2 linked regions of the Magnetofaba australis IT-1 genome follow. Each later gene encodes a partner of the first gene's protein in a complex. Links are inferred from orthologs where the notes say so. Each region holds a gene or a part of one and is shown in the gene's direction. Other genes may lie near its edges.

Region 1 (8,423 bases):
GACGGAACTCTCCGAGCCGCTGGCCGAGAAGTTGGGGCTGGCGTTCGCCGCCGAGACCCGGCGACTGAGCGACAAAGCGGGCGAGCCGCCCATCATCGCCGTGGGGCGGGATGGGCGCCTCTCTTCGCCCGGTTTGGCGGCGGCGTTGTGTCGGGGAATCCAACAATCCGGCGCCAAAGTGCTGGACGTGGGGCTGGTCCCCACGCCTGCGCTCTATTTTGCCGTGCCGCATCTGCAGTGCGATGCCGGCATTATGGTGACCGGGAGTCATAATCCTGGTCATTACAACGGCTTGAAAATGACCGTGGCGGGGCGTCCCTTCTTCGGCGACGACATCCAGCGGTTGAAAAAACGCGCCAACAGCGGCGATCTGCCCACCGCCCCCGGCGGCATGGCGCTGCAACGCCCCATCATCGATGATTATGTGGCGCGTCTGGCGGCGGATCACGAGCCCGGACGTAAGCTCAAAATCGTCATCGATTGCGGCAATGGCGTCTCCGGCGCGGCGGCGCAACCGCTGCTCAACGCCCTGCAGGGGATCAGCGGCGAGGTGCTGTTTCCGGAGATCGACGGCTCCTTCCCCAACCATCATCCCGATCCCACCCATCCGGAGAATCTGGTGGATCTGCGCAATCGCATGTTGCAGATTGGCGCGGATTTGGGCATTGCCTTCGATGGCGACGCCGATCGCATTGGCGTGCTGGATGAGACTGGCCGCGTGCTCTGGGGCGATCGGCTGATGGTGCTGTTCTCGCGGGAGATTCTGTCGCGTCACCCGGGTGCGGCGATTCTGGGTGATGTGAAGTGTTCCGACGTGATGTTCGACGCCATCAATGCGGCGGGCGGGCAGGCGGTGATGTGGAAGACCGGCCATTCGCTGGTGAAGACCAAAATGCGCGAGACTGGCGCGCTGCTGGCTGGGGAGATGAGCGGCCATCTCTTCTTTGCCGACCGCTATTACGGCTATGATGACGCCCTCTACGCCATGGTGCGTCTGCTGAATATCGCCGCCGCCACCGATCAGCCGCTGTCGGCGCTATTGGCGGATTTACCGGAGGTGTTCGCCACCCCGGAGCTGCGCATTGATTGCGATGACGCGCGCAAGTTCGCCGTGATGGAGAGCCTGAAGGCGCAGGCGGCGCATTTGGGCGACCATCGGGTGGATATCGACGGGCTGCGGGTGCACTACCGTGACGGCTGGTGGTTGATTCGGGTTTCCAATACGCAACCGGCTTTGGTGGCGCGGGTGGAGGCGCACAGTTTCGACCGTTTGCATGCGCTGGCCGATGAGCTCAATGGCCTGCTGAAACAGCAGGGTGTGGCGCTACCCAAGTGGGAATTGGCGTAAATTCAGCCGTTACCGAATAACGCCAACATTCAGGTGTTGGAACGGCGATGAGCGCGTAGAGTGAGACAAGCGCACAAGGGTTCATGCGCTGCGCCGAAGCCAACTCACCGAGGTCCAGGAGGGCGTCCCTCCTGGCGGGTCCAGGGCGGCGCCCTGGCGGGTTGAGGGCAGCGCCCTCATGGGGTTTGGGGCGAAGCCCCAATATCTTCAATCTTCCAAATTTTGTCATAGAGTGCGCGTGATGACCGAATCCGCCAATCCGCTGGCCGTAGAGATCGCTGGCATCGCCATGCGCACCCCGTTTGTGCTGCTCTCCGGCTGCGTCGCTTTCGCCGAAGAGCTCCTACAGATCGAGGGGTTCGATTTTAACGCCGTGGGCGCCATCTGCCTGAAGGGGACCACCCTGGAGGCGCGCAAGGGCAACGCCCCCCACCGTCTGGCGGAGACGCCGTGCGGCCTGCTCAACGCCATCGGCTTGCAGAACCCCGGCTCCCGCGTGGTGGTGGAGGAGATTCTGCCGCGTCTGACCGCGCAGATCGACACCCCACTTATCGCCAACATCTCCGGCGCTACGGTGGAGGAGTATGGCGAAGTGGCGCGGGTATTCGATAACAGCCCGGTCAAAGGGATCGAAATCAACATCTCCTGTCCCAATGTCAAAGAGGGCGGGGTGGCGTTCGGCTCCGACCCGGAGATGGCGGCGCGGGTGGTGGAGGTGGTGCGCGGCGCCACCAGCAAACCGCTCATCACCAAACTCTCGCCCAACGTCACCAGCATCGAAGCGGTGGCGCGGCGGGTGATCGAGGCGGGAACCGACGCGCTGTCGGTGATCAACACCCTGATGGGCATGGCCATCGACGTGAAAAGCCGCAAGCCGGTGTTGGGTAATATCCAGGGCGGGCTCTCCGGCCCGGCGGTGAAGCCGGTGGCGCTGCTCAAGGTGTGGCAGACCTACCAAGTGGCGCGGGAGAAGAATATTCCCATCATCGGCCAGGGCGGCTGCGAGAGCGCCGAGGATGTGTTGGCCTTCTTCCTCGCTGGGGCTTCGGCCACCGGGCTGTGCACCACGCTCTTCTCCGATCCGCTGGCGCCGCAGCGTCTGCTCAAGCAGACCCGCGAACTGCTGGCGGAACAGCAGGTGGCGCAAATCGCCGAACTCACCGGCGGACTGCGGGTTTGAGCGGCCATGAAGCGTCGCCTGCAACCGGTTGTTGCGGCGCTCATCGCCTCTCTTCTGACGTTATCTCCTAACGCCATGGCCGCCTCTGCGGGCAAACCGTCGATGCCGGACCAGTCGGTGGTGGTCAAACAGGTGTGGGATGGCGACACCCTGCGCACCACGGATAACGTCAAAGTGCGTCTGCTGGGCATCGACACGCCGGAGTTGGGCGACGCCAAACGGGGCGAGGCGGCCGAGCCGTTTGGCGAGAGGGCCCGCGAGCGCGCCAAAGAGCTGGTTGAGGGGCAAGCCGTCACCCTGCATCATGGCGTGCGTAAGACCGATGACTACAAGCGCCGCTTGGCCCATGTGATTCTCTCCGATGGGCGCAGTCTGGGCGAGATTCTGGTCGCCGAGGGGTTGGCGCTCACCTATGTGCGTTGGCCCGACATCGCCCACGTCAAGCGCTTCATGAAGGCGGAGAAGCGCGCGCGCAAGAAGCGTCTGGGCGCGTGGAAGAGGGCCCACTGGCTCATCGATCATCTGCAGGCGCGCAAGCAGATCGGCGCGTTTCGCATCGTCACCGGGCGCATCCTCAGCGCCAATCGGGTCAACGACCGCATCTATCTCAATTTCGGTGAAGACTATCGCAAGGATTTCACCATCCTCATCCGCAAACGGGATTGGAAGGCGCACTTCAAGCCTGCCGGGTGGAGTCTGAAGAAGCTCGAAGGCAAGATGGTCGAAGCGCGCGGGCGGTTGCTCAAAAAGGGCGGTCCGGCGCTGTGGGCCTCGCATCCGTTGCAGTTGACCTTTATTGAGAAGTAAGTTCACGATTTTTGGCTGATGTTAAGAGACTGGGGCTTTGCCCCAGATCCCACCAGGGCTTTGCCCTGGACCCACGAGGGCTCTGCCCTCGACCCGGCAGGGGAATCATTCCCCTGCACCCCCGTAGTTTTGCTCCGAGTTTGCATCAGGTTCTCTCGGGGTTCTGTGATGCTGGGTTCGACAGAGATGACCACATCGATCTCCTCCTTGCCGGGGTATCTTCTTTTGGCCGCTGACCTCCACACCAGCGGCCAGCCCATGGGCGCCGATCTGCACGCCGCCGCCCAGGCCGGGGTGGCGGCGGTGATCAATCTGGCGCTGCCGGAGTCGATCCCCCATCTACCCGGCGAAGCGCAGATCGTCGCCGAGCTGGGTATGGACTATCACCCCATTCCGGTCCCTTTTGACGCCCCCGAAGCCGCCCATCTGCAACGCTTCTATCGCGTGATGCAGAGCTGCAAACGCCCGGTGCTGGTTCACTGCGCGCTCAATAAACGGGTCTCGGTGTTCACTGCCCTCTACCGTTATCAGGTGATGGGCCTGCCATGGCCCGAGGCGTGCGCCCACATCGCCCAGATCTGGCGGCCCGACCCCATCTGGGAGGAGTTCATCGAAGAGTCGATCGGGCTTGCGTACCCCCCGTGAAGATTTCCTCTCCCACCTGCAAAAAGTGATGGCGAAACCCCGCGCAAAGGCGTAATGTGCGCGGCCAATGGAACTCCCCTCTCCCTGCCTGCAAGGCTGCCTGCCATGACCATTCCCACCCTGCCTCAACGTGACCGCATTCCGGTGACGGCGCTCTATCTGGGCGAGCGTCTGGAGCATCGCGAGATGGAGCGCGAGGATACCGAACTGGGTTGGGGGCGTCACATGTTGCCGGTGGGCGAGGGCGGCTGCGCGGTGCTGTTCCGCTTCGGCGTGGTGGTGCTGTTCGGCGTGGAGGAGAGGGATGAAGCAGCTTTTCTCGAGCGTGTTCAACCGCTTTTGCGTAAATCGTTCGAAACCCCGTGGCGTGAGGAGATGACGCTTGTAATCGGCGCGCTGGACCAGTTGGGGCCGTCCAGTTCGGTGCAACTGGCGGGCGGCGATGTGGCGCGCCTGGCGGTGGTGGCCGACGCCCTGGCCAAGAGCGTGGTGCTGGAGCGCTATGAGAGCGAGGTGGAGGACGCCTTCGAGCAGATCGAGCCCATGGCCGAGGCGCTGCGTCACGGCGGACGGGTGCGCGCGGGCAGTCGCGAGCTGTTACGCCACATTGGCGATGTGCTGCTGGCTGAACAGCGCACCGTGGGGCGCGCGGCGGTGAGCGAACGGCCCGATTCACTGTGGGAGCATCCCGAATTGGAGCGGCTGCACCACGAGCTGGCCGAGGAGCTGGAGCTGCGCGAGCGCGATCATGCCCTGGAGCGCAAACTCTCCACCATCTCCCATGCCTCAGAGCTGTTGCTGGAGTTGCAGCACACGCGCAGTTCGCTACGGGTGGAGTGGTACATCACCATTCTGATTGTGGTGGAGATCGGCCTGACGCTTTATGAGATGTGGTGGAAATAAAGCGCGCGCGTTTCTATAACGGCGGGGCAGGTTGACTCGATACACGTGGGTTGATAGCTTCTGTGACGATTTTCAATTCAGTCTGCGGCTTTTGCTCCATTCTCAGGCGGGCGGGTAGCGACGGTTTCGCGCCAGTTCATCAGAGTGCGCGCTCTCTCCCAGGTTGCCGATTCAGGTGACGACGCTCAAGTTGCGCCACAGGGGATAATTCAAGTGATTCAAGCTCTGCGCGGATTGGTGATCAGCCTCTTTCTGGCGACTCTGGTAACGTTTGTCGCCTATAAAATCGTTACGCCGTGGAATCTTCATATCGCGCAGGATACGTGGTTCTATACCGATGTTCAGCACGTGCTCAACGATGAGCATGCAGGCTGGTTCGAAAAGTATGTTGACCCGTTCTATACGGCGCGGATTCTGACTTTTCCGGAGCCGGACAATGCGCGTCCGGTTTTTGTTGTCCTGGTGCGCGCCTGGAGCGAGTTGTATGCATCGCTGTTTGACGTGGATGTTTTCCCGGATCGGGACGCCTATTTCAGCGGAATCTTTTTCAGCTTCTGGCTGATGTTTCTCACCATCTGCTACTTGGGCTATCGGGGCGGAAATCTCACCATCGGCATTGTCGCCGCCACCCTCTCCGTGGTCAGCCCCTGGGCGCTGATCTATCTGTACTATCCAAGCTATACGCCGATATCGATTTTTCTGTTTACAGTCGGTATTTTATTTATTCTCAGGCGCACGCTCCCCAGTTACTTCCTGGCGGGCGTCATGTTCTGGATGACCATTCTGGTCAACTCCTCGCACATCGTCTTTATCGCCGCCGCGGGCTGCTTGATTCTCTATTACGAATTCTCCAACAAACGGCGCTTGATCTATGCCGGGTTGTCCTGCTTTGCCGGTTTCATCCTGCCGTTTCTGCCGTTTGATCTCTATCGCGTGCTGTTTTGTGAAAACAAGGATCTGTTGGATGGGCCGTTGTTCACGTTGGCCAAATACTACCGACGCTCCATTCTGCATAATAAATTCGGCTCAGTCGTCACGCCTTACTATACGTTCTATTTATGGACCCTGCTGAAGTACGCGTCCTGGACGGCGTGGGCCTTCGTTACAGGCGGCTTGGCGTATGCTTTGACGGCGCTGGCGCGCAGAAAGCTGGGGGAGAGAACATTCGATCTTCCCAAGGCGCTGCTATTGGTCAGCTTTGTCGGGATCTTCCTGATCGAAGTTCGTCACAGCGTCCAGTTTCCGCGTTCGTACTATATCGTCTACCCGATGATTTTGTTGGGGCTACTGCTGATTCTTCAGCAGAAATTCGGCGCCAAACGCTATTTCCCCCATTTTTTGGCGGCCTTGATGGCGATCCATCTGGTCGAAGCCGGGGTGCGAATCCAGGAGCAACATACGGCGTTCCACCAATTTTCTCAGGATATGCAGGAGTTGACCGCGCCGGATGAGATGGTCGCCATGCTCGATCAAGATCTGTATGGCCATTACGAGCTTCTGCAACAGGTCCTGGAAGATGACTATCTCAAGCCGACCGATCTGGTGGATCCGCTCAGGCATTCCAATAACATTCAGAAATTCATCTTTCTTGACTCTCTGGATGAACTGGCTGACTTGCGCGAGGTGCGTTACTTTCTGACCGGGCCGCGGGTCATGAATAAATTGGCCGGGACCATTGAGGATGTGGATAAACTGATCGCCGACTTCAATGCGCGGCAGAACCGTGTGCGTCTGGTCCTTGCGCATGAGTCGCCCTATTTTGAGATCTACCCGCTCTATCTGTTTGAAGATGAGATGCAGCAATATCGCATGCTACAGAAAAAGTTGTGGGGACCGGACGCCTATAAGGGCAAGGCTGGCGCGGTCTCCATCTGGCGGATTGAACATCTACAGTAGTTTTGTCAGCGACTTGTCCGCCGCCAGGAAAGCGGCAAGACGCGCCGTCAGTTGAGTCTCCGCTTTCAGTTCACACTCCCACACCACCAGCACGCGCCAGCCCATGGCGTCATATTCGGCCAGATGCCGCGCATCGCGGGCGATGTTGCCGCCAATCTTCTGTTGCCAATATTCGCGGTTCTCCTTGGGTATGCGCGCGCCGCGTTTGCAGCTGTGGCCATGCCAGAAACAGCCATGCATGAAGATCGCCCATTTGCGCGCGGCGTTGGATAGATCCGGCTTGCCGGGCAGACCTTTGCGATGTAGGCGATAGCGTACGCCTAAGCCATGCACGAGGCGGCGGAGCTGAATCTCCGGCTTGGTGTTCTTGCCGCGCACCGCGCGCATGGTCGCGCTGCGCGTCGGAGTGGTCATGCGACGTCGATCTTGAGGCTGGGGTCGGTCTCCACGGCGTCGATGATGGCGTTATAGCGTGATGCGATTTGGGTCACGGAGGCGGCGGCGCTGGCGGCGTTGAAACCGCTGAGTAGGGTGACGCAGATGGCGCAGAACTGCTCGATGTCCCAGATATCCAGACGTTGGCGCAGGGCGGCGTTGTCGGCCAACCCCTCGGCCAGGGCGAGCTTCTCCGGCAGGGTGATGAGTAGCGGGCGCAATCCGGCGTCGCAATTCTCCCGACAACGCGCCATCACCGCTTCGGAGGGGGTGGTGGTGACATGGATGGCGATGCCGCCGATGAGAAAATCCCCGGCGCGCCCGCTCTGGGCGTCAGAGGTGGAGAAGCTGTGGTGATGCAAACTTTCAGGATCGGGCAGGTGGCTGGCGATAATGGCGCCAGTGAGGTGTTGCAGCACCGCGCCCAGATAGTGGGTTCCGCCGCTCTCTTTCTGCCGCGCGCGGGCTTGCTCCAATAGCCCAGCGACCCAGGCGCGCAGGCTCTGGGCCGGGTCCATGCGCAGTTTGAACGGTTTGCCGGCAAAGAACTCCCGCACCCGTGCGATCCAAAACGCCTCCACCGCGTCCAGGTCCGGTGCGGGCAGGCTGTTGAGAAACTGCACGTAGTCGAGCATGCGTCCCAGGCTGCCGCGACTGGTGCGCCCGCCCTCCGCAGCCAACACGCGGGTGATGTCGTGACGCGCCAGAATCGCCTGCACCGCGCCGCGTCCCAATCCCAACACCTGTCCGCCGCCGTCGGTTTTCAGGGCCTCGGGATCCAATGGCAGGCCCAGTTTGCGCGCGTGCTGGGTCACCACCAGCGCCAGCGCCAGCGGCCCCTTGCCGCGAAAGCGCTTCTCCTGGGCGAATTGGGTCAGAGCGGCGTGCAGGGCGTCGCTCATGGCGTGTTGGAGAGCAGCGGCTCCAGCAGATGCGCCGCCAGATGGCGAATCAGCGGCGCCACCAGGCCGTCGCCGGTGAGATGGTAGGCGTCATTATAACGCGCAGGCAGGCGGTAGCTGTCGGGCAGCCCCATCAGACGCGCGGTCTCGCGGGGTGAGAGCAGGCGGGTGCGCACCTTGTCGCCATCGGCAATGAGCAGGGTTTGGCGGCTGGAGCCTCCTGCCGGGGTGCGCAGGCAGCCGGCCACATCATCCTGACGAATCTCCGTTCGCACATGGCGACCGCCATCGGCGTCGGGGCGGGTGC
Region 2 (16,087 bases), on another replicon or contig:
GGAGCGCATCGCTCCGGCGGCGAAACGGGCGTGTCAAAGCGCCGTCAAATCCCCGCTGAGAAGCGTGGCGCCGCGCCATGAAGCGCCTGCATAGTCGGAGATTGATAGATTCATTGATGAGCAAAATCAGATAAATGGCGTTCATCTGCTGATTGGAAAAAGGAAATGGCCGAAAAGTTGCTATTCCAATTTTCAGGTGAACGAACAGAGCGCGCCACAAGGGCGCTCGTACAGAATTCGCGCCGGAAAACCTTATGGAAGAGGCCAGGGCGGCGGATGGGTTGGAGGTTTGACATCGTGAAGACGATGACGGATTTGCCATTGGTGGATCCCACCTGTATGGAGTTGGAAGCCGAAGAGTTCTTTGCATTGGACGAGTGGCGCGCGCCGCTGGAGTCCATGCTGGCGGACGCTGAGGAGCAGATGCGCGTGGAGGAGGGGGCCTATTGCGCCCTGCGCAGTCCGGCGTATGACTACATCCAGGAGCGCTTGGAGCAGGAGAGCGAAGGGAGTTTTGAGGAGGGTCGCATGGAGGCGACAGCGATGTTGATTGCCGAAGCGCATGATGTGCGCATGGATCAACGCAGGTAACGGCGGCCTACGCATCGCGATGCGCGACGCGCGCCAGATGAGGAGCGCCACCATGGCGATGACATTAAATACGCAAAAGCGCGACGACCAGTCTCACGCGCAGGAGCCGTCGCAAGAGGGCGAGCAGACGCTGGTGATGCTCACGCGCAAGGATCTGCTCAAATGGATGGTGGGCGGACACGCCAAGGATTACCGCCAGGAGCAGCCGATTAAGCGTCCGTTGACGTTGGATGATATTGATGGCATGAGTGACCAAGAGGCTAGATAAGCGCATTGTTTGACGTTACGGCGTAACGCAGATACAGGGATGTGTTTTGTGTTATGGCGTGACGTATTGATGAGGGTGTTTCCGCGCCCAACATGGATGTTCAAAAGGCATAAACACATAACGCCGGACAGGTGACTGTCCGGCGTTATGTGTTGGCGCTATGATAACGTTATGGCGTGCTGCTATTTTATTCGCCGACCTGATCCTGATCCTGATCCTGATCTTGCTCCAGCTCCAGCTCCTGCTCCACAATGGGCGGCTCGCCGGGCGGGATGTAGGTTTCGTTGCGGAAGGTGTGATAGTCGATGGTGTTGATGTGGTTCACCAACCATGACTTCAAGAAGTCCTTCACATTGGCCGATTCGGCCACATGCCCCATGTTGAACACCCGCTTGTAGTTGCTGACCATGGCCAGAAACTCTTCGTGGCGCATGCGCTGCAGGCGATAGTTGGGCAGATTGTTGCGTTCGATGTAGCGCTCTTCGCGGGTGAAGTGGGTGTTGGTGTAATCCAGCAGTTTGCCAAACACGTCGTTGATGCGGGTCAGGGTGCTGCGGTCGGCCACGCCGCCGGGCATGCTCTCTACCAGGGCGTGAATCTCTTCGCAATAGCCTACCAGTTTCAGATGGTCGTCGTCCAACTGATCAACATTGGTGCTCTTCAGATCAATCTCCACCAGCCTGCGTTGATTATCCAGCGCGGCGGGGGTCGTCTCTTGAGGGGCTTCGTCGTGTTCCTTGCTGCGTGAGAACCAGGTCATCGCGTCGTCTCTACTGAAATCCGTCAATCCAGAGGGGTTGATCCGCCAGCAGTTGCGCTGACGTTGTCATCACGATCCTTGTGTAGCCAATGGGGAACAAATCCGTACCATACAATAGCATGGAAATCCATTGGCCAGGAGATCTTTTGATCGGTCAATCAATTTCCCTTGCTGCGCCAGCCACTCCGGCGTCGCGTTGCAAGCGCTCGCGATAGCGCGCCAACCAGTACAGCGCCAGCACCGGCGAGAGCGAATCGATGCGCCCCTCTTCCATCATCGTCCATGCAGCGTCAAAGGTTAAGAGTTCAACGCCGATATCCTCATTTTCCGCCGCCAGGCCGCCGCCGCCGTTGGGCGTTTGGCGGCTGTCGAACAGTCCCAGATAGAAGTGCGTGCGTTCGCTGCTGTAGCTGGGGCTGACAAACAGCTTTTGCACATGAATCAACTCGCTGAGTTGATAGCCGGTCTCCTCCAGCACTTCACGCCGGGCGGTGGCGTCGGGGTCGGGGCCATCGCACACCCCGGCGGGAAACTCCCAGGTCCAGCCGCCCGATTGGGTCGGTAGCCACGCGCCGACGCGGAACTGCCGCACCATCAGCACCACGTCGGCGGCAGGGTCATACATCAGCACCGCCGCCGCCTCGCCGCGCTCCAGGCACTCCCACGGTTTTTGTTTGCTCCAGTCGCCATCGAAGCGCTCATAGCGCAGCAGCGCCCGCACCATACGAAAAAAGCCCTGATACACGGTCTGCACATCCGTCAGATCAATCTTCATCCAAACTCTCCAACTGGCGTGTTTCTGAGCGAAGCGCTGTCTTACTAATTGTAAAATAAATCAATCGAATCAGAGCACTTAACTTACGTGCGTGCGCAGAGCAAAAACTAACGAGGGTCCAGGGAAATCATTTCCCTGGCGGGTCACGGGCAGAGCCCGTGCGGGTCGAGGGCGGCGCCCTCGTGGGTCCAGGGCAACGCCCTGGTCAGGGTCTGGGGCGAAGCCCCAGTCTCTTAAAGCATCTCCAGCCAAGGTCCTCAGTGTGAGAATTCGATTTCGGCGCCCTATAAATCGGTTGCAACCACCCCGGCGGCGCCCCAAAATGTCGCCACTATGAAGATCATACAAGAAAACACGTTGTTGACCCCGGACGATACCCATCGTCTGATTGGCCAGATCGCCGACCGTCTGGTCGCCGACATCACACGCCCGGATCTGCGCGCGGTGGTGGGCATCCGCCGCGGCGGCGCGCTGGTGGCCGAGGCGCTGCATGCGCGTCTGCAGGAGCGCCTGGGGGTGGAGCTGCCGCTGGGCCATCTGGACATCAGCTTCTACCGCGACGATCTGGAGACCATCGGTCCCAATCCGGTGGTGGGCGGCACCGACCTGCAATTCGACATCGACGGCAAACGCATCATCCTGGTGGATGACGTGCTGCAGAGCGGTCGCACCATACGCGCCGCGCTCAATGCGCTGTTCGAGTTCGGGCGCCCGGAGATCGTCGATCTGGCGGTGCTGGTGGATCGCAAACAGCGGCAACTGCCGATTCAGCCCACCTATCGCGGGTTGGAGTTGGAGACCGGCGAGCGCGAAGTGATCAAACTGATCAAAACCGGCGAGGCGGCCATGAGCGTGGCGCACCGCTTTATGGGCGACGAATAGAGCGCGGGCGACGAGGGAATGATGAACGCCGACAACAACGCCTGGAGCCGCAAGCACCTGCTGGGCATGGATGGGTTGAACCGCGAAGAGATCGGGGCGATTCTCGACACCGCCTCGGCGATTCGCGAGGTCAACCACCGTCCGATCAAGAAAGTGCCCATTCTCAAGGGCAAGACCGTCATCAATCTGTTCTACGAGAACTCCACCCGCACCCGCACCTCGTTTGAGCTGGCGGGCAAGCGCATGTCGGCGGACGTGGTCAATATCAGCGCCTCGTCCAGCAGCGTCTCCAAAGGGGAAACCCTGCTCGACACCATGGCCAACCTGCAGGCCATGAACCCCGATGTGGTGGTGCTGCGCCACCCCAACTCCGGCGCGCCGCACTTTCTGGCGCGGCATCTGGATGCGGGCATCATCAACGCCGGCGACGGCCAGCATGAACACCCCACCCAGTGCCTGCTGGACCTGCTCACCATGCAGGACCACCTGGGCAAAATGGGTCGCGACAATTTCGAAGGCATGACCGTGGCCATCTGCGGCGACGTGCTGCACTCGCGGGTGGCGCGCTCCAACGCCTTCGCTCTGCGCACCCTGGGCGCCAAAGTGCGCTTCTCCGGTCCGCCCACGCTGATGCCGTCGCGCGCCGAAGAGGTGTTTGACGTCACCGTGCACCACCGCATGGAGGAGGCCGTTGAGGGCGCCGATGTGGTGATGATGCTGCGTCTGCAGCAGGAGCGCATGGCCGCCGCCTATCTGCCCAGCGTGCGCGAGTACTTCCGCTACTGGGGCCTGACCCGTCAACGTCTTGAGCTGACCCGACCCCATGCGGTGGTGATGCACCCGGGCCCCATCAACCGGGGCGTGGAGATCGCCACCGACGTGGCCGACAACCCCAACCGTTCGGTGATCCTGGAGCAGGTGACCAACGGTTTGGCGGTGCGCATGGCGGTGCTCTACCACCTGTGCACGGGCGCCGCGCGCAGCGCCAGCAACATCGCCGGAGAGTGAATTCCATGGATAAGGCGCAAACCCGTTTAATCCGCGCCGCGCGCGTGGTGGACCCGGCCAATCAACGCGACGAAACCGCCGACATCCTCATCGTCGACGGGGTGATTCGCGACATCGGCCAGAATCTGGACGCCCCCGCCGACTGCGCCATCCTCGACGCCGACGGCCTCATCGCCGCGCCGGGTCTGGTGGATATGCACGTGCACCTGCGCGAGCCGGGCTATGAGTACAAAGAGACCATCGCCGGGGGCTGCCGCGCGGCGGCGGCGGGGGGGGTGACGGCGGTGGCCGCCATGCCCAACACCAAACCGGTCAACGACGATCCGTCGGTCACCGGCTACATCCTCGACAAAGCCGACCAAGCGGGCTTGGCGGCGGTGTTCCCCATCGGCGCCATCACCAAGGGGTTGGGCGGCAAAGAGATCACCGAAATGGGCCTGCTCAGTGAAGCGGGCTGCGTGGCCTTCTCCGACGACGGCCTGCCGGTGATGGACAGCGGCGTGATGCGTCGTGCGCTGGACTACTCGCGCACCTTCGGCAGTCTGGTGATTCAACACGCCGAGGATAACGGCCTGGTGGGCTGCGGCTGCATGAATGAAGGGCCGGTGGCCACCCGTCTGGGTCTGCCCGGCATCCCCAACGCCTCCGAAGACATTCTGGTGGAGCGGGATATCCGTCTGGTGGAGCTCACCGGCGGTCGCTACCACGTGGCGCATATCTCCAGCGCCCAGGCGGTGGCGGCGGTGGCCGACGCCCAGCAGCGCGGGTTGCCGGTCACCTGTGAAGCGGCGCCGCACCACTTTTCCCTGACCGACGAAGCGGTGGCTGACTACCAGTCTGATGCCAAAATGGCCCCGCCGCTGCGCTGTTTGGCCGATCGCGACGCCCTGCGCGAAGGGTTGGCGCGGGGCGTGATCAGCGTCATCGCCACCGACCATGCGCCCCACGATGACGACAGCAAACGGGTACCCTTCAGCCAGGCCGCCAATGGCGTGGTGGGGCTGGAGACGCTGCTGCCGGTCTCCCTGGAGCTGGTGCGCGACGGCGTGATGAGTCTCTCCGCCATGCTGGCGGCGGTGACGGTGAATCCGGCGCGGCTGCTGCGCATCAATCGGGGCACGCTGAATATCGGCGCGCCGGGGGATGTGGCGCTGTTCGATCTGAATGAGAAATGGACCGTGGATCGGGCCACTCTGCGCGGCGCCGGACGCAACACCTGCTTCCATGGCCGCGACGTGCAGGGGCGGGTGAAATACACCGTGTTTGGCGGCCGCGTGGTCTATGTGGACCAAAACGAAGATTGACGCCGCGTCGGTAGAGTGCCAGTGTAAATGCTTGTGAGATAGAAGGTTCGCGACGCCCAGCGCGCGGACAGTGGCGAAATCGAACGCATTCTCATTCATCAGAGTGAAGGAGCCGCCATGCCAGCGCATTTTCGTTTCGGCGACTTTCAGCGGGAAAAGAGTCTGGTGCGTCATGAGATCAGCTACAACGATCTGACGCCCAAATTGGAGTTCGACGGTCAGGGCGGGCACAAACCCTACTCACCGCCACAACTGCAGTTGCGTCCGGTGGACGTGCTCAAACTGCTGCGCCCCTATATCTCCACCCGCTTCATGGAGCAGCTCAAGGCGGTGGTTCCGTTGGCGATCTATCTGGCGCTGTTCCAGGTGTTCGTGCTGCGGCAACTGGTGGAGGGCTCGGCCAGCATCACGGCGGGTCTGTTCGCCGTGATCCTTGGCCTGATGTTCTTCATGGAGGGGCTGCAGGTGGGTCTGATGCCGTTTGGCGAGACCATCGGCAACACCCTGCCGCGCAAATCGCCGCTGCCTGCGGTGCTGCTCATCGCCTTCCTGCTGGGCATCGGCGTCACCTTCGCCGAACCGGCCATCGGCGCTCTCAAGCAGGCGGGCTCCATCGTCTCGGTGGAGCGCGCGCCCTATCTGTATACCCTGCTCAACGACTGGTCCGGACCGCTGGTGCTCATCGTCGGCGTGGGGGTGGGTCTGGCTGCGGTGCTGGGGGCGTTGCGCTTCCTGTATGGCTGGAGCCTCAAGCCCATGGTCTACATGGCCCTGGTCCCGGCTATTCTGCTCACCCTGTATGCGTCGTTGGATCCCGAACTGACCAAAATCCTTGGTCTGGCGTGGGATTGCGGCGCGGTGACCACCGGCCCGGTGACGGTGCCGCTGGTGCTGTCGCTGGGCATCGGCATCGCCTCCTCGGCGGGTAAGGGCGACAGCCAGTTGTCGGGCTTCGGCATTGTGACGCTGGCCTCCATCTTCCCCATCATCGGCGTGCTGTGCCTGGCCATCTTCGTCTCCACCCAGGTGACGCCGGAACAGATCATCGCCGGGGCGCAGGAGTCCGCCGCCGCCGCCGCCGCCGCCGCCATCGCCGGTCCGCAGTGGTATGAAAAGACCCCCTGGAACGAGATCATCCTTGGCGTGCGCGCCATTGCGCCGCTGATTCTGTTCCTGTTCCTGGTGTTGCGCTTCATGCTCAAGGAGAAGGTGCGCAAGCCCGGCGAGATCGCCTACGGCATCGCCCTGACCATCATCGGCATGTGCATCTTCAACATCGGCCTGACCTACGGTCTGGCGGCGCTGGGCGAGCAGACCGGCGGCATGGTGCCTTCGGCCTTCATGAAGGCGCAGGTGGACGGCATGTGGATGCACCCCATCTACAGCTACTTCGTCGGCCTGCTGCTGGCGCTGGCGTTCGCCTGGTTCCTCGGTTTCGGCGCCACCCTGGCCGAACCGGCCTTGAACGCCCTGGGCGCCACGGTGGAGAACCTCACCAACGGCGTGTTCAAAAAACGCACCCTGATGATCGCCGTCTCCCTGGGGGTGGCGTTTGGCATCTCCATCGGTCTGGCCAAATTGATCTTCGGCCTGCCGCTGCATATGCTGCTGATCCCGCTCTATCTGCTCGGCGCGTTTTTGACCTTCCTCTCCACCGAGGAGTTCGTCAACGTGGCCTGGGACAGCGCCGGGGTGACCACCGGACCCATCACCGTGCCGCTGGTGCTGGCCATGGGTCTGGGGTTTGGCAACGCCACCAACGCCGTGGAGGGTTTCGGCATCCTCTCCATGGCCTCCATCTGTCCCATTCTGTCGGTGCTGTTGACCGGCCTGTGGGTGGGGCATAAAGCCAAGAAACAGGCCCAACAGGCGCACGCCGTGGCGACGGAACATGAGGTGTTGAGCTGATGAGCAACGAACGCAGCATTACCTATTTGACCGATGTGGCTCTGATCACGGTGATCGTGCAGCGCGGCATGGGCGACAATATCGTCAAAGCGGCGCGCGAAGCGGGCGCCCAGGGCGCCACCGTCAACTATGCGCGCGGCAGCGGCGTGCGCGAGCGCCTGGGTCTGCTGGGCGTGGCGGTGGAGGTGGAGAAGGAGATCGTCAACATCGTGGTCTCCTCCGAGCAGAAGGACGCGGTGTTCAGCAGCGTCTACACTGCGGGCGATCTGGACACCCCGGGCATGGGCTTCATGTATGTGCAGCCGCTGGAGAAGGCCGCCACCTACATCCCGCCCGATCTGGTGGCGCGTTTGAAGAGCAACAGTTAACCGTGCGGAAAAGGAGCCGATTATGAGCAATCCAGCCGCAGCCAACGTGCTCACGGGCAAACTGATCACGGCGATCCTGCCCGATGACGGCCACGACAAGAAGCTGCTCAAGGCGCTGAAGAAGGAGAAGGGGATCATCACCGCCAACTCCCAGGCGGCGCGCGGCATCAGCATTCTGCATGAGGCCCCGCACAAGCGCGACGCCCTGCCCGAGGCCGAAGCGGTGCGCATTGTGAGCATCGTCGCCGAAGTTGAGCAGGCCGACGCGCTGTTCGACTTCATTTTCGACTTTGCCCAGATCGACCGGCCCGGCGGCGGCGTGCTGCTGCTCAAGCCGCTGTCCGGCTTTACGCCATTCCTGCTGCCCGAAGGGGTGGCCGACGAGAGCGCCGATGCCTAAAGCGTTGCAACGCGCCACCACCCGCGTGATCTCCAATCAGGCGGGCGCGGGCGGGCAGTATGTGATTCGCTTCCACGCGCCGGATCTGGCCGTAGCGGTGGCGCCGGGTCATTTTGTGCATATCGTGGTCAGCGATCGACTGACCCTGCCGCGCCCCTTCTCGGTGCTCGATTGCGATGTGGACGCCGGCACCATCGACGTGTTTTACAAGGTGGTGGGCCAGGGCACCCGCCTGATGACCACCTGGAAGGGCGGCGAATTGGTGGCCATGCTGGGCCCCATCGGCAAGCCGTTCACGCCGGTGGACGCTTCGCGCCGGGCGCTGCTCATCGGCGGCGGCGTGGGGGTGGCGCCGGTGGAGTTTCTGGCGCGGCGTTTGGGCTTGTCCGGGGTCGAGACCACCCTGCTCATCGGCATGGAGAGCGATAGTCCATTGCCGCTCAAACCGGCGGAGAAGCCGTTGGCGGGGCTGGAGGATGGCCCGGTCAATCTGGCGCTGACCAGCGCCGAGAAGGCGGGGGTGACCAGTCGCTTGGCGTGTTTGACCGAACGGCGCGGCTGGTATCAGGGCTATGTGACCGATCTGGCGGCGGCGCATCTGAGCGCGCTCACCGCCGAGGATTTGGCGCGCACCACCCTGTATGTGTGTGGTCCGACGGTGATGATGCAGGCCGCCGCACGCTTGGCGCAGCGGTTTGATCTCACCGGCGAGGCGTCGCTGGAGGAGCATATGGCGTGCGGCTTCGGCGGTTGCGCTGGCTGCGTGGCGCCCATTCGCGCCGGGGAGGATTGGCTCTACCGTCGCGTATGTGTGGATGGCCCGGTGTTTGCGATAGAGCAGATCGCCTGGGAGCAGATGCCCGGCTACGTGAATGCGCCCGGTCGCCCACAAGCGCCCACCACTTGCGCGCCCGGCCACAGCTGCGCCTGAACTCTCTTTCTCTTTTTTGATTTCGCGTCTTTGACGCCCGCCCTTATGGCTGTTTTTCCACGTAAAACCCGCTATTGGCTGGATGGCCTGATGGTGATCGCTCTGATTGCCGTCGGCTATGCCGTGGGTCTGCGCCATCTCAATCAGGTTGCTCCCGATCACAACGTCTTTTCCGACTCCCATCGGCAGTTCGCCCCAGCGGTGATGCTGGCGTGCGGACGCGGCTTCGTCGATGTGGCGAGCGTCCGCCCGCCTGCGCTGACGCGCTTTTTGGCCGAAAGTCAGGCCCAGCGCGCGCAACGCTTTGACTGCGCCGAGCTGCCGCCGGATCTGCGCACGCGGCCCATCAGCCAGTGGCAAGGCGCCAATCCCTATCTGCCGTATGTGACCGGATGGATGTGGCGCTGGCGCGGCATCGATTGGGACGTCATGCTTCCGCTGTTGGCGCTGCTGCATGGCGTCGTGGGGGGGCTGGCCTATCTGCTCTTCCGCTACGGCATGGGGCGTCCGCCGGCGTTGTTGATGGCCGCTTACGTGCTGGCCTCGGACCACTTCCTGGCGGCGTTGGAGTCGTTTCCCCACTACGTCAAAACCCCCTTTGTGATGGCGGTGTTCGTGCTGCTGCTGATGCTGGCGCTGCGTCGACGGCCATGGTGGCTGCTGCTGCTGTTGGCCACTGTGCTGGGTCTGGTGGTGGGCGTGGGCGATGGTTTCAGTCTGGATCTGGATCTGGCCATTCCCCCCGCTGTGGTCACGCTGTTGGCGTTTGCCCGCACCCGCATTGGCGATGCGACGCTGTGGGGCGCGCGGGTGGTGGCGGTGATGCTGTTCTTCGTCGGCGTGCTGTCGGGCACCTGGCCCATGGCGCAGTGGGCCAATCCGAGCAGCAATCCGGCGCCAATGCTCATCAGCGGCGCCGACAACGCTTTCATCCAGCAGCTGCGGTTGAAAAACTCCCTGTATGAAGTCAGCTACATGCAGGGAGACGCCGCGCGCAATGTGCGGATAAGGGACTACGCCGCGCGGGTGATGGGGCTTCCATTGGATGCGCCGAGCGCCGCCCCGGACGATCATCCACAGCCAGCGGAGATCCACGCGAGCGACGCCCTGTTCCTGGAGATGCTCAACCGCACCCCCGCCGACTTCATCGCCCGTGGCCTGGCCTCGGCGCAGCGCATCGCCGATGAGGGGGCGATCAAACGCAACGGCTGGCTGGCGATTACGCTGGCGTGGCTGCTGCTGGCGCTCTATTCCAGCCGACTGGCGCTGTTTGCCGGGCTCTTCTACCTCTATTTCGCCGCCGTGCCGGGTCTACTGTTTCGCAGTGACCACAGCTTCCATCTGAAAGTGCTGCCGCTGTTCGCCCTGGGCTTTCTGCTGTGGCTGGCGGTGCGCCCGTTGGCGGCGGGATTGCTGCGCACCGGCTGGTTTGATTGGCGCGCCCGTCAGCGCCGTTTTCTGGTGGCGGTGAGCAACAACTTCTTCGATGTGTTGGAGAGGCTCTCCTGGCGGCCGCTGGCGGTGGCCGGGTTGACCTTGACCCTGCTGGTCTCGGCGCCGCTGTGGCTGGCGCGCGGGGTGCAGGATGCGCGTATGCGCGCCTATATCGAGGAGATCGTCGCCCTGCCGGTGCAGACTCTCTCCATGCGCGTCAAGCAGCAGAACGACGTGAGCGTGCTGCTGGAGCTGAAGAACTTTCCGCCGCGCGCCCGCGCCGACACGCCCCAGGTGGGCTATCTGACGCTCACCTTCTCGCGCGCCCGTTGCGGTCTGGATCGCACGCCCATCGGCTTGCGCTATGAGGGGTTGGACGAGCCGCTGGCGACGCCGTCGCGGCGCATGCGCGTGATGTTGCCCGAAAGCGGTAACCTGACCCTCTATCTGCCCGTCTATGCCCAGGAGCAACTGCCGCGGTTTCAGGGGTTGGAGATCGACCGGGGCGGCCACGCCTGCCTGATCTACGTGGGGCAGACGGCGCCGCAGGCGCTGCGGGAGCAGGCGCCGCTGCTGCTGAGTCTGGCGCTGCCGTGGAACTGGCGCGAAACGCCGCTCTATCTCACCTTTCCCAAGTGGGGGGAGCGCTACCGCTTATCGGACTGGTTTACCCATCAGCAGACCCACGTTGATGCGGGGCTGGGCGCGGCGGGGTTGTAGAAAATCTCGAACGGGCGCTGTTATTGTCAGTTGAAATCAGAATCGGACAGTTTGGGTATTGGTCATGAAAGATATCGAGGGCTACGCCTTCGAGCTCCCCAGAGCGATGGTGCGACGACACAAGAATCGAACAGTCTGGTTTTGGATATGAAAGATATCGAGGGCTTTGCCCTCGAGCTCCCCAGATCAAAAGCCAAACCGTGGGCGCGGCCCAATCTGTTATTGTCAGTTGAAATCAGAATCGGACAGTTTGGGTATTGGTCATGAAAGATATCGAGGGCTACGCCCTCGAGCTCCCAAAAACAACACCGTGGGGCGCCGCCCCACACCCCGCTTAAGGGTCACAGACCCTTAAGAATCCCGCCTCCGGCCAGCCGGAGGCCAATAGTCAGCGCAAGCTCGCGCTGCGTCACGCAAACATTGGCTGTTCTGTGCAGTCTTGGTTTTATTATGCCAGCGCGCCCCACAGCAGCAGCGCCAGGTAAGCGCCATACACGCCCACGGCCAGCGGGAACAGCCGTTTCGCCAGCAGCCAGTAGAGCAGGGGAAACAGACACAGAATCCCATAAGCCACGCCATGGCCGATGAGGATCTCATCCAGCGGCAATGGACTGACGTGGGGCATGCTGATGGGATCGTGGGTCAGGGCGGCGTGCAGTTTGCGCCCCAGATTGACGCCGAATCCCAGCGTCACTGCGCCATGGGTGAGCCACAGGGCGCGGGAGATTGCATGCAGACGAAAAAACCAACCGCGTAGGCCCATGGGTCTGTTACTCCGGGATTAAGGGTCTGATCCCACAGGGGAAATCGCAGCAGGCAAAAAAAACCCAATCAGCTTGCGGCTGATCGGGTCAACAAGAGTTTGCACACAAATTGATCATAACGCAGTTATTGTGACCAATGCACCCCCTTTTGTGCGGCGTGTGACAAAAAATATCCGGGAAAAACAATCCGCCACGGGTTTTCCCGGTGCGGGCGCGCAGTCATAATGGAGCCACGTTCCTCATCAGGAGAGAGCATGCTCAGGCTTCCCATCATATCCGCTCCGATGCGCCATATTTTCCCGCCGCTGCTGTTGACGCTGCTGTGGGCGCTCTGCCCTGCGCTGGCGCCGGATGCGCGGGCGGCGGACGCGCCGCAATCCTCCGCCTCTCAACCTGCCGCCACGCAACCGGCGGATGCGCCGCCTACGGTCTCCCAGCGCGCCGCCTATAGCGTGGCGTTCGACGGTCTGGACAAACACGGCGATCTGGAGAAGCTAATCGGGCAGGTGGCGCAGACCGTCCTCAAGCAGGAGAAACCGCCGCTGAGTCGCTTTCTGCTGGCGCGCATGGCCGATGGCGACGCCGAATTGGCGGTGCAGGCGATGCGTTCGCGCGGCTACCTGGACGCCCGCGCCGAGGCGGCGGTGAGCGGTGAGGCGCCGCCGTTTGTGGTCACCCTCAAGGCCGCTCCCGGACCCCTCTATCACATCGCCCAATGGCGCGTGCAGACCACTCCCCCCGGCGATGAGTTTACCCCGCCAGACGCCTTCTCCCTGGGCTTGGATCAAGCCCCGGCAGGGGAGAGCGCGCGTATTCTCGAGGCTCATGACAAACTGGTGGACGCCGCCAAGGAGCAGGGCTACGCCTACGCCAAAGCGGGCAAGATGCGCGTTGTGGCCGACCCCAAGAGCCACGCGTTGGAGGTGATCTACGCCATTGATCTGGGGCCGCTCACCACTCTGGGCGAACCGCAGTTGCAGGGCTTTGGCTCGGTCAAGGAGAGCTATCTGCTGCACCGCATTCCGTGGAAGGCGGGGGTGCGCTACGCCCCGGCGCGGCTGCGCGAGGCGCGCAAAGCCATGGTGGGCACCGGCCTGTTCAGCGCCGCGCGGGTGAAGTTGAGCGAAACCCCCGACGCCGAGGGGCGCACGCCGGTGGTGATCAAACTCATCGAGCGCAAACATCGCACCTGGCGCGCTGGCGCCGGTTTCTCCACCGACCAGGGGGTGACGCTGTCGGGTTCGTGGGAGCATCGCAACTTTCGCGGCGGCGGCGAACGGCTGCTGACCGAAGCGGAGCTGGCCCAACAGACCATGCGCCTGGCCGCCTCCTATGACCAGCCGGACTTCCGCCACATCGGCGAGACCCTGCGTCTGAGCACGGAAATCGCGCAGGAGGAGGAGGAGGGTTACGACCGCACCGGTCTGGACATCAATGCGGCGGTGATCAAGAAATTGCCCAAGATCGGCGAATTGACCCTGGGCGCCGAGTACTCGGTGGCGCGGGTGACCGAGATCACCACCGCCAAGGAGGAGACCTACGGCACCATGAGCTTCCCGGTGGGTTTGGCGGCGGATTTGACCGATGACCGTCTGGACGCCACCCGGGGCTGGAAGATGACCTTGATCAGCAAACCGGTGCTGGCGACCCTGGGCAATGGCTCCAACTACTGGCGTTTCGACCTGGGCGGCAGCGCCTATCACCGGGTGGGCTTCAGCGACAAACGGTTGGTGCTGGCCGGACGCTTCGCCCTGGGGACCACCATCGGCGCCGAGCTGGCCGATATCCCGGCGGACAACCGCCTGTATGCGGGCGGCGGCGGCTCGGTGCGCGGCTACGGCTATCAACTGGCCGGACCGGTGGACGCCGCCAACAACCCCACCGGCGGACGCTCGCTGCTCACCTTCGGTTTTGAGTCGCGCTATCGGGTGCGGCCCAACATCGGCGTGGTGGCGTTTGTGGATGGCGGGCGCGCCTACGCCGCCGCCTTCCCCGACGGCTCCGCCGACCCCCTCATCGGCGCCGGACTGGGTCTGCGCTACGCCTCGCCGCTGGGACCGCTGCGGCTGGATGTGGGCGTCCCGCTGCGCCAGCGCGACGGCGTGGATGACGTGTTTCAACTCTACATGAGCATCGGACAGGCATTTTGAGCATGGACGCAGCCGACGCCACCTCCCCGGACTCTCCCAATCCGCCGCCGCGCGCGCCCCGTCGCTGGCTCAAACGCACCCTGTGGAGCCTGCTGCTGGCGCCGTTTGTTATCCTGGCGCTGGTGATCACGGCGCTGCAGACCCCATGGGCGCGCACTCTGATCGTCGAGCAGGTCAACGCCGCCCAGCCGGTGGCGCGCCTGCAGGGGTTGGGCGGCGGTCTGCCGTGGGCGTTGAGCCTGCAGAGCGTCACCTTGAGCGACGCCAAAGGGGTGTGGCTGAGTCTGGAAGATATACGCTTTGCCTGGAAGCCGTGGGCGTTGCTGGGCGGCGCTGCGCAGATTGACGAACTGAGCGCCGCCAAACTCGCCATCACCCGTGCGCCCGAGGCTGACGCCAATGCCGCGCCGCCGCCGCCCGCCGCCGACAAGATGACCGCCAGCGATCCCTTCGCCCTGCCCGAGGCGCTGCCCATCCGCGTGGCGCTGGAGCGGCTGGCGGTGGAAGAGATCGTCATCGGCGCGCCGCTGGTGGGTCAGGAGGCGCGCTTCCGCCTCACCGGCTCCGTGGGCGCAGAAGGGGCGCAGGATCTGCTGGCCAAGTTGGCGCTGGAGCGCACCGACGCCGCCACCGCACAGATCACCCTGGAGGCGGGGGCGGCGCTGGCGACCCAGCAGATTCATCTGGCGCTGCAGGCCAACGAGAGCGGCGGTCTGTTGGCCCACTTTGTCGGCGGGCCCGACGATGGCGTGTTGCAGGCGCATCTCTCCGCCGACGGCCCCCTGGCCGACTGGGCGGGCAAGCTGGCGGTGAGTTGGCCGCAGTGGGGCGCGACCCAGAGCGACTTCCGCTTCAATCTCACCGCGCAATCCCTGGGCGCGGCGCTGGATGGTCAGTGGCGGCCCAGCGACGGCATGTTGCCCCCTGAAGCGGCGTCGGTGCTGGCGGGCAAGCCGGTCGTCTTTGGCCTCACCGGGGCGTTCGATCCCCAGACGCAACAGGCCACCCTGGCGCGTTTGCAGGTGCAGGCGGCGCCGATGAGCCTCAATGGCGCGGGCGGGGCCGATCTGCAGCAGCAGACCCTCCATGCCGACGTGACCGTGGAAGCGCCGGATCTGGCGCGCTTCTCCCAACTGGCGCAGCAGAAGTTGGCGGGCTCCGGTCGTCTGATCCTCAACGCCAAAGGCGCCTTGAACGCGCCCACCATCACCGCGCAACTCACCACGCCCAAGCTCCACGCCACCGGCGTGCGGGCGCAGGGGGCGCGGGTGGATCTGGCGGTGACGCCGACGGCGGGGCGCGTCCTGCCCGATGGGCTGCAACTGGCGCTGGATGCCGCCATCAAGGGGGTGACCCTGCCCGAGGCCGGGGAGGGGCTGCCGCCGCTGCGTCCCAAACTGCGTCTGCGCGCCAACTTCACCGACGCCAATACATTGCGCTTGCAACAACTGCGACTGGACAATGGCGAGCTGGCCGCCCTCACCGCGACCGGCGGCTACCGCATCGACCAGCAGTCGGGCCAGTTCCAGGCCGATCTGGATGCGCCGCAACTCAATCCGCTGCTGGCTCCGCTGGGGCTCACCGCTGCGGGGGGCGCGGCGTCGCTGCATGTGGATGCGCGCATGGCCCCGCAACTGGCCAAAATTGACGGCGCGCTGAATCTGGCCGGACGCGGCTTGAAAGGGCTGCCAGAGCCGGGGCTGTTGGGGCCTGATCCCAGCTTGCAGGCGCGCTTCTCCCTGGCCCCCAAGAGCGGCGCAGTGACCCTGAAGGGTCTGCAATTGCAGGCCAAACACGCCCAGGCGGCAGGGGAGGTGAACTTTG

What was found.
Region 2: the proteins of MAIT1_RS02700 (region 1) and MAIT1_RS20370 are in contact, whole or in part, in a crystal structure (PDB 5UE9), measured with the Lactococcus lactis proteins. The link is inferred for Magnetofaba australis IT-1 from one-to-one orthologs. Residues at the interface, in WP_025017116.1 of Lactococcus lactis: Gly25, Phe27, Phe29, Glu32, Tyr33, Lys35, Tyr36, Lys48, Phe56, Thr60, Pro61, Arg62, Val63, Ala64, Glu65, Thr66, Ala67, Ser68, Gly69, Met70, Ile74, Gln77, Pro223, Glu251, Phe274, Ala275, Pro277, Phe278; in WP_023189152.1 of Lactococcus lactis: Leu4, Gln5, Ala47, Ser48, Met49, Leu50, Leu51, Arg52, Arg53, Met95, Leu98, Arg223, Met224, Ala225, Cys226, Ile228, Gly229, Ala230, Cys231, Tyr232, Ala233, Val235, Glu236, His237, Asn243, His244, Ala245, Lys247, Glu250.

What each region holds. Positions count from the first base shown.
Region 1 is NZ_LVJN01000015.1:90,646-99,068, forward strand. Bases 651-3,558 are described here. They hold MAIT1_RS02700 (dihydroorotate dehydrogenase), read left to right. Parts: upstream 651-1,589; coding sequence 1,590-2,528; downstream 2,529-3,558. Other genes in these bases: MAIT1_RS02695 (phosphomannomutase/phosphoglucomutase), read left to right, coding at 651-1,348; MAIT1_RS02705 (thermonuclease family protein), read left to right, coding at 2,535-3,335; MAIT1_RS02710 (protein tyrosine phosphatase family protein), read left to right, coding at 3,504-3,558. Also shown: more of MAIT1_RS02695, read left to right, coding at 1-650; more of MAIT1_RS02710, read left to right, coding at 3,559-3,980; MAIT1_RS02715 (RMD1 family protein), read left to right, coding at 4,086-4,883; MAIT1_RS02720 (hypothetical protein), read left to right, coding at 5,097-6,779; MAIT1_RS02725 (very short patch repair endonuclease), read right to left, coding at 6,771-7,193; MAIT1_RS02730 (DUF4928 family protein), read right to left, coding at 7,190-8,116; MAIT1_RS02735 (DNA cytosine methyltransferase), read right to left, coding at 8,113-8,423.
Region 2 is NZ_LVJN01000021.1:389,006-405,092, reverse strand. What follows is about bases 7,360-10,225. They hold MAIT1_RS20370 (dihydroorotate dehydrogenase electron transfer subunit), read left to right. Parts: upstream 7,360-8,256; coding sequence 8,257-9,195; downstream 9,196-10,225. Other genes in these bases: MAIT1_RS20365 (hypothetical protein), read left to right, coding at 9,241-10,225; MAIT1_RS20375 (hypothetical protein), read left to right, coding at 7,887-8,264; MAIT1_RS20380 (P-II family nitrogen regulator), read left to right, coding at 7,496-7,864; MAIT1_RS20385 (DUF1538 domain-containing protein), read left to right, coding at 7,360-7,496. In the rest of the region: MAIT1_RS20420 (hypothetical protein), read left to right, coding at 298-591; MAIT1_RS20415 (hypothetical protein), read left to right, coding at 644-859; MAIT1_RS20410 (hemerythrin domain-containing protein), read right to left, coding at 1,047-1,619; MAIT1_RS20405 (NUDIX domain-containing protein), read right to left, coding at 1,774-2,394; bifunctional pyr operon transcriptional regulator/uracil phosphoribosyltransferase PyrR, read left to right, coding at 2,728-3,276; MAIT1_RS20395 (aspartate carbamoyltransferase catalytic subunit), read left to right, coding at 3,298-4,284; MAIT1_RS20390 (dihydroorotase), read left to right, coding at 4,290-5,588; more of MAIT1_RS20385, read left to right, coding at 5,706-7,359; more of MAIT1_RS20365, read left to right, coding at 10,226-11,349; MAIT1_RS20360 (hypothetical protein), read right to left, coding at 11,798-12,112; MAIT1_RS20355 (autotransporter assembly complex protein TamA), read left to right, coding at 12,368-14,263; MAIT1_RS20350 (translocation/assembly module TamB domain-containing protein), read left to right, coding at 14,266-16,087.